DNA from 2 places in the Streptomyces sp. NPDC058289 genome. Region 2 is predicted to be linked to the other one. Evidence: riboswitches for the same ligand, from Rfam matches in the RefSeq annotation. Region 2 holds a riboswitch; the other holds the start of a gene.
What was found. A riboswitch is a leader RNA that binds a small molecule or an ion and turns the genes downstream of it on or off. The one in region 2 is predicted to bind S-adenosylmethionine.
Positions count from the first base shown of each region.

Region 1: another riboswitch for S-adenosylmethionine. It lies ahead of thrC (threonine synthase); the one in region 2 lies ahead of ACFVX6_RS36820 (aminotransferase class V-fold PLP-dependent enzyme).

Region 1 covers NZ_JBHVYI010000062.1:1,552-6,032, reverse strand. The annotation lists gene groL (chaperonin GroEL) at 1-152, opposite strand, end outside; gene ACFVX6_RS27655 (cold-shock protein) at 521-727, opposite strand; gene ACFVX6_RS27650 (ubiquitin-like small modifier protein 1) at 1,152-1,430, opposite strand; gene thrC (threonine synthase) at 1,468-2,778, opposite strand; SAM riboswitch class I at 2,796-2,953, opposite strand; gene ACFVX6_RS27640 (glucosyl-3-phosphoglycerate synthase) at 3,139-4,125, shown strand; gene ACFVX6_RS27635 (trehalose-6-phosphate synthase) at 4,372-4,481, shown strand, end outside.
Region 2 covers NZ_JBHVYI010000120.1:13,487-17,967, forward strand. The annotation lists gene ACFVX6_RS36810 (Lrp/AsnC family transcriptional regulator) at 1-239, shown strand, start outside; gene ACFVX6_RS36815 (ferredoxin) at 244-825, opposite strand; gene ACFVX6_RS36820 (aminotransferase class V-fold PLP-dependent enzyme) at 839-2,236, opposite strand; SAM riboswitch class IV at 2,491-2,607, opposite strand; gene trpD (anthranilate phosphoribosyltransferase) at 2,737-3,801, opposite strand; gene ACFVX6_RS36830 (cytochrome bc complex cytochrome b subunit) at 4,005-4,481, opposite strand, start outside.

The DNA.
Region 1 (4,481 bases), on a different contig from region 2:
TCGTTGGTGATCGTGGGCGCGCCCCACTTCTTCTCAAGGACGACGTTGCGACCCTTGGGGCCAAGGGTGACCTTGACGGCGTCGGCGAGCTGGTTCATCCCACGCTCGAGGCCGCGGCGGGCCTCCTCGTCGAACGCAATGATCTTGGCCATCTGAAGTGGTCCTCCCGGACAGCGGTGGATTGCTCCCGGACCGCGCCCGCGCCCGCGACGGACGGCCTGCGTGCCCGGCGGTTCCTTCCCACCGGACCCTGCGGGCCTCACCGACCCGGTCCTCGTTTAGTAGCACTCTCACCCGGAGAGTGCTAACGCCAATGATTAGCACTCGACCCCCCCGAGTGCAAGCGGCTTCGAGCAACCCGGGATGAACACCCAGACGCCGCAAGGGCTCCGGAGCCGCCACGCACGAGGGGCCCGCATCCCGTGTCCAGGATGTGGGCCCCTCGTACATATGCCGTTGTGCCGTCGTGCGCGGCCGCTGTGCGCGACCGCGTACGTGTCGGTGGTCGATCGCGGTCGGACTAGCCGGCGGCGAGCTTGACCATGTCCGCCTGCGGACCCTTCTGGCCCTGCGAGATCTCGAATTCGACCCGCTGACCTTCTTCAAGGGTGCGGTACCCGTCCATCTGGATGGCGCTGTAGTGGACGAACACATCCGCACCACCGTCGACCGCGATGAAGCCGTAGCCCTTCTCCGCGTTGAACCACTTGACGGTGCCCTGAGCCATGCCTAACTCCCCTATTACTGGCCCTTGCGCAGGACCGCACTTCGCGGTCCCGGGTCAGAACTTGCGCCGGAACGCCTCGACCGGGGCTGAATGTATCCGCACCGCTGCTGTCTGCAACAGGTCATTCCGACGAGAATTCTGGACACACCAAAAGATTGAAATAGGGTGAAAACCAGGAATATTCCAGGGCAACTCGGGCCGGACAAACGCCGCCAACGACCCATAGCGCACTTGCATGTTGACTCAATGTCAACCCTCGCGCGACCCGCTCATATGCGGCGGGCAAGAACAGCGGAGGGGACTTCCCCAACCCTACCGCGCCCAACCAAGCAGAATTCCCCCCTCCGTTTGGTAACGGAGGGGGGAATTCAGTTTCTACGAAGTGTTACGAAGCCCTACGAAGGCCCACGAAGCCCGACGAGCCTCAGCAGCCGCCCGCGACGGCGGGGATGATCGAGATGCCGGCGCCGTCCGGAGTGGACGTCTGCAGCCCGCCCTCGAAGCGCACGTCGTCGTCGTTGACGTAGACGTTGACGAAGCGGCGCAGCTTGCCCTGGTCGTCCAGGACGCGCGCGGCGATGCCGGGGTGGCTGGCCTCCAGGGACTGGATGACCTCTTCGAGGGTCGCACCCTCGGCGGCGACCTCGGCCTGGCCGCCGGTGTAGGTGCGCAGGATGGTGGGGATGCGGACGTTGACGCTCATGGCGCTACTGCCTTTCCGGTGTGCAGGGAGGGAGAGATCAGGCCAGGTTGGCGGCGCGGAACGCGTCCAGGCTGGGGCGGATGGTGGCGGTCTGGCCACCACCTTCGGCCACCGCCTCCAGGGTCTTGAGGCCGTCACCGGTGTTCAGGATCACGGTGGTCAGCGTGGGGTCGAGCTGCCCGTTCTCGACGAGCTTCTTCGTCACGCCGACGGTCACGCCGCCCGCGGTCTCGGCGAAGATGCCCTCGGTCTGCGCGAGCAGCTTGATGGCCTCGACGACCTGGGTGTCGTTGACGTCCTCGACGTACCCGCCGGTGCGGCGCGCGATGTCCAGGACGTACGGGCCGTCCGCCGGGTTGCCGATGGCCAGCGACTTGGCGATGGTGTTCGGCTTCTGCGGGCGGACCACCTCGTGACCGGCCTTGAAGGCGGTCGAGACGGGCGAGCAGCCCTCGGCCTGGGCGCCGAAGATCTTGTACGGCTTGTCCTCGACGAGGCCGAGCTTGATCAGCTCCTGCAGACCCTTGTCGATCTTCGTGAGCTGCGAGCCGGACGCGATCGGGATGACGATCTGGTCGGGCAGCTGCCAGCCGAGCTGCTCGCAGATCTCGTACGCCAAGGTCTTGGAACCCTCGCCGTAGTACGGGCGCAGGTTGACGTTGACGAAGCCCCAGCCCTCGCCCAGCGGGTCGCCGATGAGCTCGGAGCAGAAGCGGTTGACGTCGTCGTAGTTGCCCTCGATGCCGACCAGGTCGCCACCGTAGACACCGGCCATGACGACCTTGCCCTGCTCCAGGTCGTGCGGGATGAACACGCAGGAGCGGAAGCCGGCGCGGGCGGCCGCGGCGCCGACGGCGCCGGCCAGGTTGCCGGTGGAGGAACAGGAGAGGGTGGTGAAGCCGAAGGCGCGGGCGGCCTCGACGGCGATGGCCACGACGCGGTCCTTGAAGGAGTGCGTCGGGTTGCCGGAGTCGTCCTTGACGTACAGCTTGCCGGTGACGCCGAGCTCCTTGGCCAGGTTGGCCGCGTCCACGAGCTTGGTGAAGCCGGGGTTCAGGCTCGGCTTGGAGGCCACGTCCGCCGGGACGGGCAGCAGCGGCGCGTAGCGCCAGATGTTGTTCGGGCCGGCCTCGATGGCGGCGCGCAGGGCTTCCGGGTCGCCCAGGGGCAGCTCGTAGGCGACTTCGAGCGGTCCGAAGCACTCGGCGCAGGCGAAGATCGGGCCGAGCTCGAAGCGGGTACCGCACTCACGACAGGAAAGGCCGGTGGCGGGACCGAGATCGACAGAGGTGCCGGACGCATTGATTTCAACGGTTTCGGCAGAGGTTGCGACAGACTGTGCAGCCATGATGGCGAGGCCCTTTCTCCTCATCTTCCCCATGGCGCACTTCGCCATGAGACGGAATTGGCACCTTCCCTAGCCGGGGACCTCGCTGCGGCGCTGGAATGCGCGATCGCGAGAACCGACTGGAGGGTTGCCGGGGCTTCAACGGGCCGTGTCCCTCTGCCCCTCTGGATGAGCGGTATGGCACCGGCACACGCGCTCTGTGGCGCGCCGGTGCGTTTGTACGCGGGCCCCCCGGCATGCGGTGGACCATCGCGTTGTTCAAGACTGTAACCGAAGGCCCGGGTGGTTGAGACAGCCGTCCGAACCGCGAGATGGATCACATTTCGGTCCAAACCAGTGAAGAACCAGGGAGTGCTGAAGGTGCTGGAAGAGGTGGAGCGCTGGTTGGCAGACCGCTCCTGGTCCGCCGCCGACCGACCGCTCGGCCAGCTGCTTTCCGCCAAGCGGGCAGCGGGGACCACGGTGAGCGTGGTGTTGCCGGCGCTGAACGAGGAGGCGACGGTCGGCGCGATCGTCGAGGTGATCCGGCGCGATCTGATCGAGGGCCTGCCGGTGCCGCTGGTGGACGAGCTCGTCGTGATCGACTCGGGCTCCACGGACCGCACCGCGGAGGTCGCGGCCAAGGCCGGAGCCCGGGTGGTGCACCGCGACGAGGTCCTGCCGCGGATACCGGCGCTGCCCGGCAAGGGCGAGGTGCTGTGGCGCTCACTGCTGGCCACCACCGGTGACATCGTCTGCTTCGTGGACGCCGACCTGCGCGATTTCTCGGCCACCTTCGTGTCGGGAATCGTCGGCCCGCTGCTGACCGATCCGGACGTGCGGTTCGTCAAGGCGATGTACGACCGCCCCCTCGGCCAGGAGTTCAGCGACCCGACCGGCCTCACCTCCGCCAAGGCCCACGGCCAGGGCGGCCGGGTCACGGAGCTGGTGGCCCGCCCCCTGCTCAACCTGCACTGGCCGCAGCTGGCCGGCTTCGTCCAGCCGCTCGGCGGCGAGTACGCCGTGCGCCGCGAGCTGCTGGAGCGGCTGCCGTTCCCCGTGGGCTACGGGGTCGAGCTGGGCCTGCTGGTGGACGCGCTGCACACGGCCGGGCTGGACGCGCTGGCCCAGGTGGACGTGGGCGTACGGCTGCACCGGCACCAGGACGGCCAGGCCCTGGGCAGGATGGCCGCCGCGATCTACCGCACGGCGCAGGTGCGGCTCTCGCGCGGGCACCTCGTACGCCCCGAGCTGACGCAGTTCGAGCGCGGCCCGGACGGGTTCGTACCGCACACCTACGCCGTGGACACCGAGGAGCGGCCGCCGATGCGGAACATCGAGGAGTACGCACGCCGTCGCGTGGCGTAACGTCCGGCTGCCGGAAGGGCAGTCGTCAGGCGCGCCAAGCGCGTCAAGCCCGCTGCCGCAAGGTAAGCAGGAATCTCCCGGCCTCAGCCGGGAGAGCGCTTCAAGGCGGCCACGTGCTCCACCGCTCGACCAGCCCGCACGGCGGCCGCCACGCTCACGACACTCGGCGGTGTGGTCTTCCTCTCGGTCAGGCGGACGCGCAGGCGCTGACGTTTGACCGGCGGCGAGGCGGGCTAGGTTCGCCGCATGGCTTCCCAAGTGCTCGTAGCCGCGAATCGCGGCCCCCTCTCGTACGCCCTCGCCGCGGACGGCACGCTCAGTGCCCGCCGCGGCGGGGGCGGCCTCGTCTCCGGCCT
Region 2 (4,481 bases):
TCCCCGAGATCGCCGAGGCCATCGCCGCGCTGGACAGCGTCAGCGAGGTCTACTCGGTCACGGGTACGTACGACCTCATCGCGATGGTCCGGGTGTCCCGGCACGAGGACCTGGCCGACATCATCCCCGGCCGCATCAGCAAGATCCCGGGCGTGGAGGGGACGGACACGCACGTGGCGTTCCGCACGTACTCCCAGCACGACCTGGAAGCGGCGTTCGCGATCGGCCTCGACGCGTAGCCGTTCAGAGCACGGGCAACGCCTCGCCCGGCCGGGCGGGGCGGCCCTCTCCGAGCCGGAAGAGGTAGCCGCGCAGGTAGTCCGCGAGGTCCCCGTCGATGTGGGCCACGTACGCGCGGGCCCCGCCGGCGGCTTCACGCTCGTCGGCCCGCGTCGAGATCGACCACTTCCGGTCCAGGTCACGGGCCCATTCACGGACGCGGCCGCGTTCGCTCCACCACTCGCGGACCAGCTCCGGCGTCCAGCGCACGTCGCCGTCGCACTGGTAGCCCACCATCGGGTCCTGGAACGCCGCGGCGATCACCCGGTACGTCTCCTCGGCGTCGCACGGCTGCCGGTAGACGAACTCGTCACCCAAGTCGTCGTTGTAGAGCACGTGGGCGGGCGCGACCTCCCGCCCCATCCAGCACGTGTCGGTTCCCGCGCCGTAGAACGGCCCCGGCACATTGCGCCAGTCGCGCTCCGCCCACGCGTCCGGCCACGGGCCCCACGGCGGGCGGTACGCCGGTACCCACAGCGCGTGGCCCGGCAGCGGCTCACCGACCACGCAGGCGCGCACGGTCGGTATCGGGTCCCAGTAGGTCATACCCCGCAGCCTGTCAGACGGCCGGGACGCAGCGGCCCTCTTCGGTGCGGTACTGCCACTTGGCGCCGTCCGCGACGAGCTCCTTGACGGCGCGGACGAAGCGGTCCACGTGCTCGTCGGGGGTGCCGGCGCCGAAGCTGACGCGGATCGCGTTCAGGGACCGCTCCCCCGGGGCCGCCTCCGGGGCTCCGCACTCGCCCTGCGCCTGCGGCTCGCTGCCGAGCAGGGTGCGGACCAGCGGGTGGGCGCAGAACAGGCCGTCGCGGACGCCGATGCCGTACTCGGCGGAGAGCGCGGCGGCGAAGTGCGAGCTGTTCCAGCCGTCGACGACGAAGGAGATGACGCCCACGCGCGGGGCGTCGTCGCCGAAGAGGGACAGGACGCGGACCGCCGGGACCTCGGCGAGGCCTTCGCGGACCTTGGTGATGAGGCGCTGCTCGCGGGCGACGAGGTTCTCGAAGCCGGCCTCCTGCAGCGCCTTGCAGGCGGAGGCGATGGAGTAGACGCCGATGACGTTCGGGGAGCCGGCCTCGTGGCGGGCGGCGGTGGTGTGCCACTCGACGTCCACGCCGCCGTCCTCGCGGCGGGCCACCTTGCGGGAGGCTCCACCGCCGGCGAGGTACGGGTCCGCCTCCTGGAGCCAGTCCGCGCGGCCGGCGAGCACGCCCGAGCCGAAGGGCGCGTAGAGCTTGTGTCCGGAGAAGGCGACCCAGTCCACGTCGAGGTCCTGGACGGAGACGGGGTGGTGCGGGGCCAGCTGGGCGGCGTCCAGGACGATCCGGGCGCCGTGGGCGTGCGCGGCGGCGGCGAGCTCCTTGACGGGCCACAGCTCGCCGGTGACGTTGGAGGCTCCGGTGACGCAGACCAGCGCCGGGCCGTAGGGGTCGCGGTCGGCCAGGGCGCGCTCCAGGGTGGCGACGGCCTCGTCCGGGGTGCGGGGGGCGTTGAGGTAGGTGACCTGGGCGTTCGTCCACGGGAGCAGCGAGGCGTGGTGCTCGGTCTCGAAGACGAAGACCTGGCAGTCGGCCGGGAGCACGGCGGCGAGCAGGTTGAGGGAGTCGGTGGTGGACCGGGTGAAGACCACCTGGTCGGAGGGCCGGCAGTCGAGGAACTCGGCGACCGTGACCCGGCTCTGCTCGAACAGGTCGGTGGAGAGCTGCGAGAGGTACCCGGCGCCGCGGTGGACGCTGCCGTAGTACGGGGCGTACGCGGCCACGTCGTCCCAGACCCGCTGGAGCGCGGGGGCGCTGGCCGCGTAGTCGAGGGCGGCGTAGGTGACCTCGCCACCGGTGACGAGCGGCACGGTGACCTCGCGGCCGAGGACCGCCAGCGGCTCGGCACAGGCGGGGCCCTCGGCCGCAGAGGTGACGGCGGCAGCGGCGACGGTGGTGGCGTTCAGGGTTGCGGACATGGCGGTATCTCCCGGCAGGCAGGTCTGAATGGCTTCGGTGTGCCCGTACGCGGATACGGCGCTGCGCCGTTCGGGGTACGGGAGTGCCCCGGAATGCGGATCGGCCGCCGCACACAGATGTGCTGCCGCAGGTGTGCTGCGGGTACGCGGAAGTGACCCTGTTCCGAGGGGTGAAGAAGGGGCGGACTCGCCCTATCGCATTCGCTTGCTCACGGAAACGCTCCTCGAGAGACCAGGACCCCTGGTGTTCGAGGGATCCGCGCTTGCCGTAGACCTCACTGCCTACGACCTGGTCATCACCCGGGGCACCCCGCCACGGAAGGAGGGTTGCCGGACAGCAAGCCGGGGCCTAAACGCTGTCACTCGTGACCTGAGGAGAATCCTGCCACACGATCTTCCGAACGCAAGACCCCGGTCCACATGGCGGACCGGGGTCGTTGCTGGATCTTGGCCGGATCCCGTCGGAACGGCCACCGCGCAGCGGCTACGTGTCGCAGCGGCTACGCGTTGCTCGCCGCCGCCCAGCGGGCCAGCGCCGCCCGGGCCGCGCCCGAGTCCACCGACTCCGCCGCCCGTACGACACCGGCGGCGAGCTGCTCCTCCAGGGTGCCCGTACCCGGGTCCAGCGCGACCAGGGCCGCCGCCGAGTTCAGGAGCACCGCGTCGCGGACCGGGCCGGTCTCGCCGGCCAGCAGGCGGCGGGCCACGTCCGCGTTGAACGAGGCGTCCGCGCCGGCCAGGGCGGAGACCGGAACCAGCGGGATGCCGATGTCGCGCGGGTCGAAGCCCTGCTCCCTGACCTCGCCGTCGCGGACCCACCAGACCCGGGAGGTCGCCGTGGTGGTGAGCTCGTCGAGCCCGTCGTCACCGCGGAAGACCAGCGCCGAGGAGCCCCGCTCCGCCAGGACGCCCGCGACGATCGGGGCCACCCGCGCGTCGGCCACACCGGTTGCCTGTGCCCGGACCCGTGCCGGGTTGGTCAGCGGGCCGAGGAAGTTGAAGGTGGTCCGGATGCCGAGCTCCCGGCGGGCCGCCGCCACGTGCCGCAGCGCGGGGTGGAACTTGACCGCGAAGCAGAAGGTGATTCCGGCTTCCTCGGCCACCTCCACGACCCGCGCGGGGGTGAGGTCGAGGTTGACGCCGAGCTTCTCCAGGACGTCCGAGGAGCCGCTCGCGGAGGACGAGGCCCGGTTGCCGTGCTTGACGACCTTGGCGCCCGTACCGGCCACCACGATCGCCGACATCGTGGAGATGTTGACCGTCTTGGCCCCGTCGCCCCCGGTGCCGACGATGTCCACCGTCCGGCCCGGCACCTCGATCAGGTTGGCGTGTGCGTACATGGCGCGGACCAGGCCGTTGATCTCGGAGACCGTCTCCCCCTTGGCCCGCAGCGCGACCGCGAAGCCGGCGATCTGGGCGTCGGTGGCCTCCCCGCGCATGATCCGGTCCATGGCCCAGGCCGTGTCGTCGGCGCCGAGGTCACGGCCGGTCAGCAGGGCCTCCAGAACGCCCGGCCAGCCGCGGGCCGCCGCGCTGTCGCCGCCTGCCGGGGTCACCAGGTTCATGGTCCGCTCCTGCTGCTCATCGAGGATTCCACGTCGAATGGGAAGGGCTTCAGCCTATCCAGCCCCGGGGACGGCAAAGAGCCCCGTCCAGACACTGGACGGGGCTCTCGCCGTGGCGACACCAGGACTGACCTGAATCAGTCCCTCAAGCAGTCATGCGTGGTGCGTACTGCGTGAAGCATGTGAAGCCGTGATGCGGGAGATCAGTGGTGGCCGTGGCCGCTCTGGATCTCCTTGTACTCCTCGACCGTGGGCTTCGGGATCTGGTTGTTCTCCCCGTAGTAGCCCTTGCTGAGCTTGGCGCGGAGCTTCTCCAGCGGCTTCACCTTGCGCTCGACACCGTTCTCGTCGACCGTGGGGCCGATCTCGGCGGGCTCGTACTGGTCGTACGAGGTGAGCGTGTGCAGCTTGCCCTGCGAGAGCGGCTCGTGGACCTCCACGAACTCACCGTGCGGCAGGCGCTTGATGATGCCGGTCTCGCGACCGTGCAGCACCTTGTCCCGGTCCCGGCGCTGGAGGCCGAGGCAGATCCGCTTGGTGATGATGAAGGCGATGACCGGGCCGACGAAGAACCCGATGCGTGCGAACCAGGTGATCGAGTTGATCGACAGGTGGAAGTACTGCGCGAACATGTCGTTTCCACCGGCGATCAGCAGGATGACGTACCACGTCAGCCATGC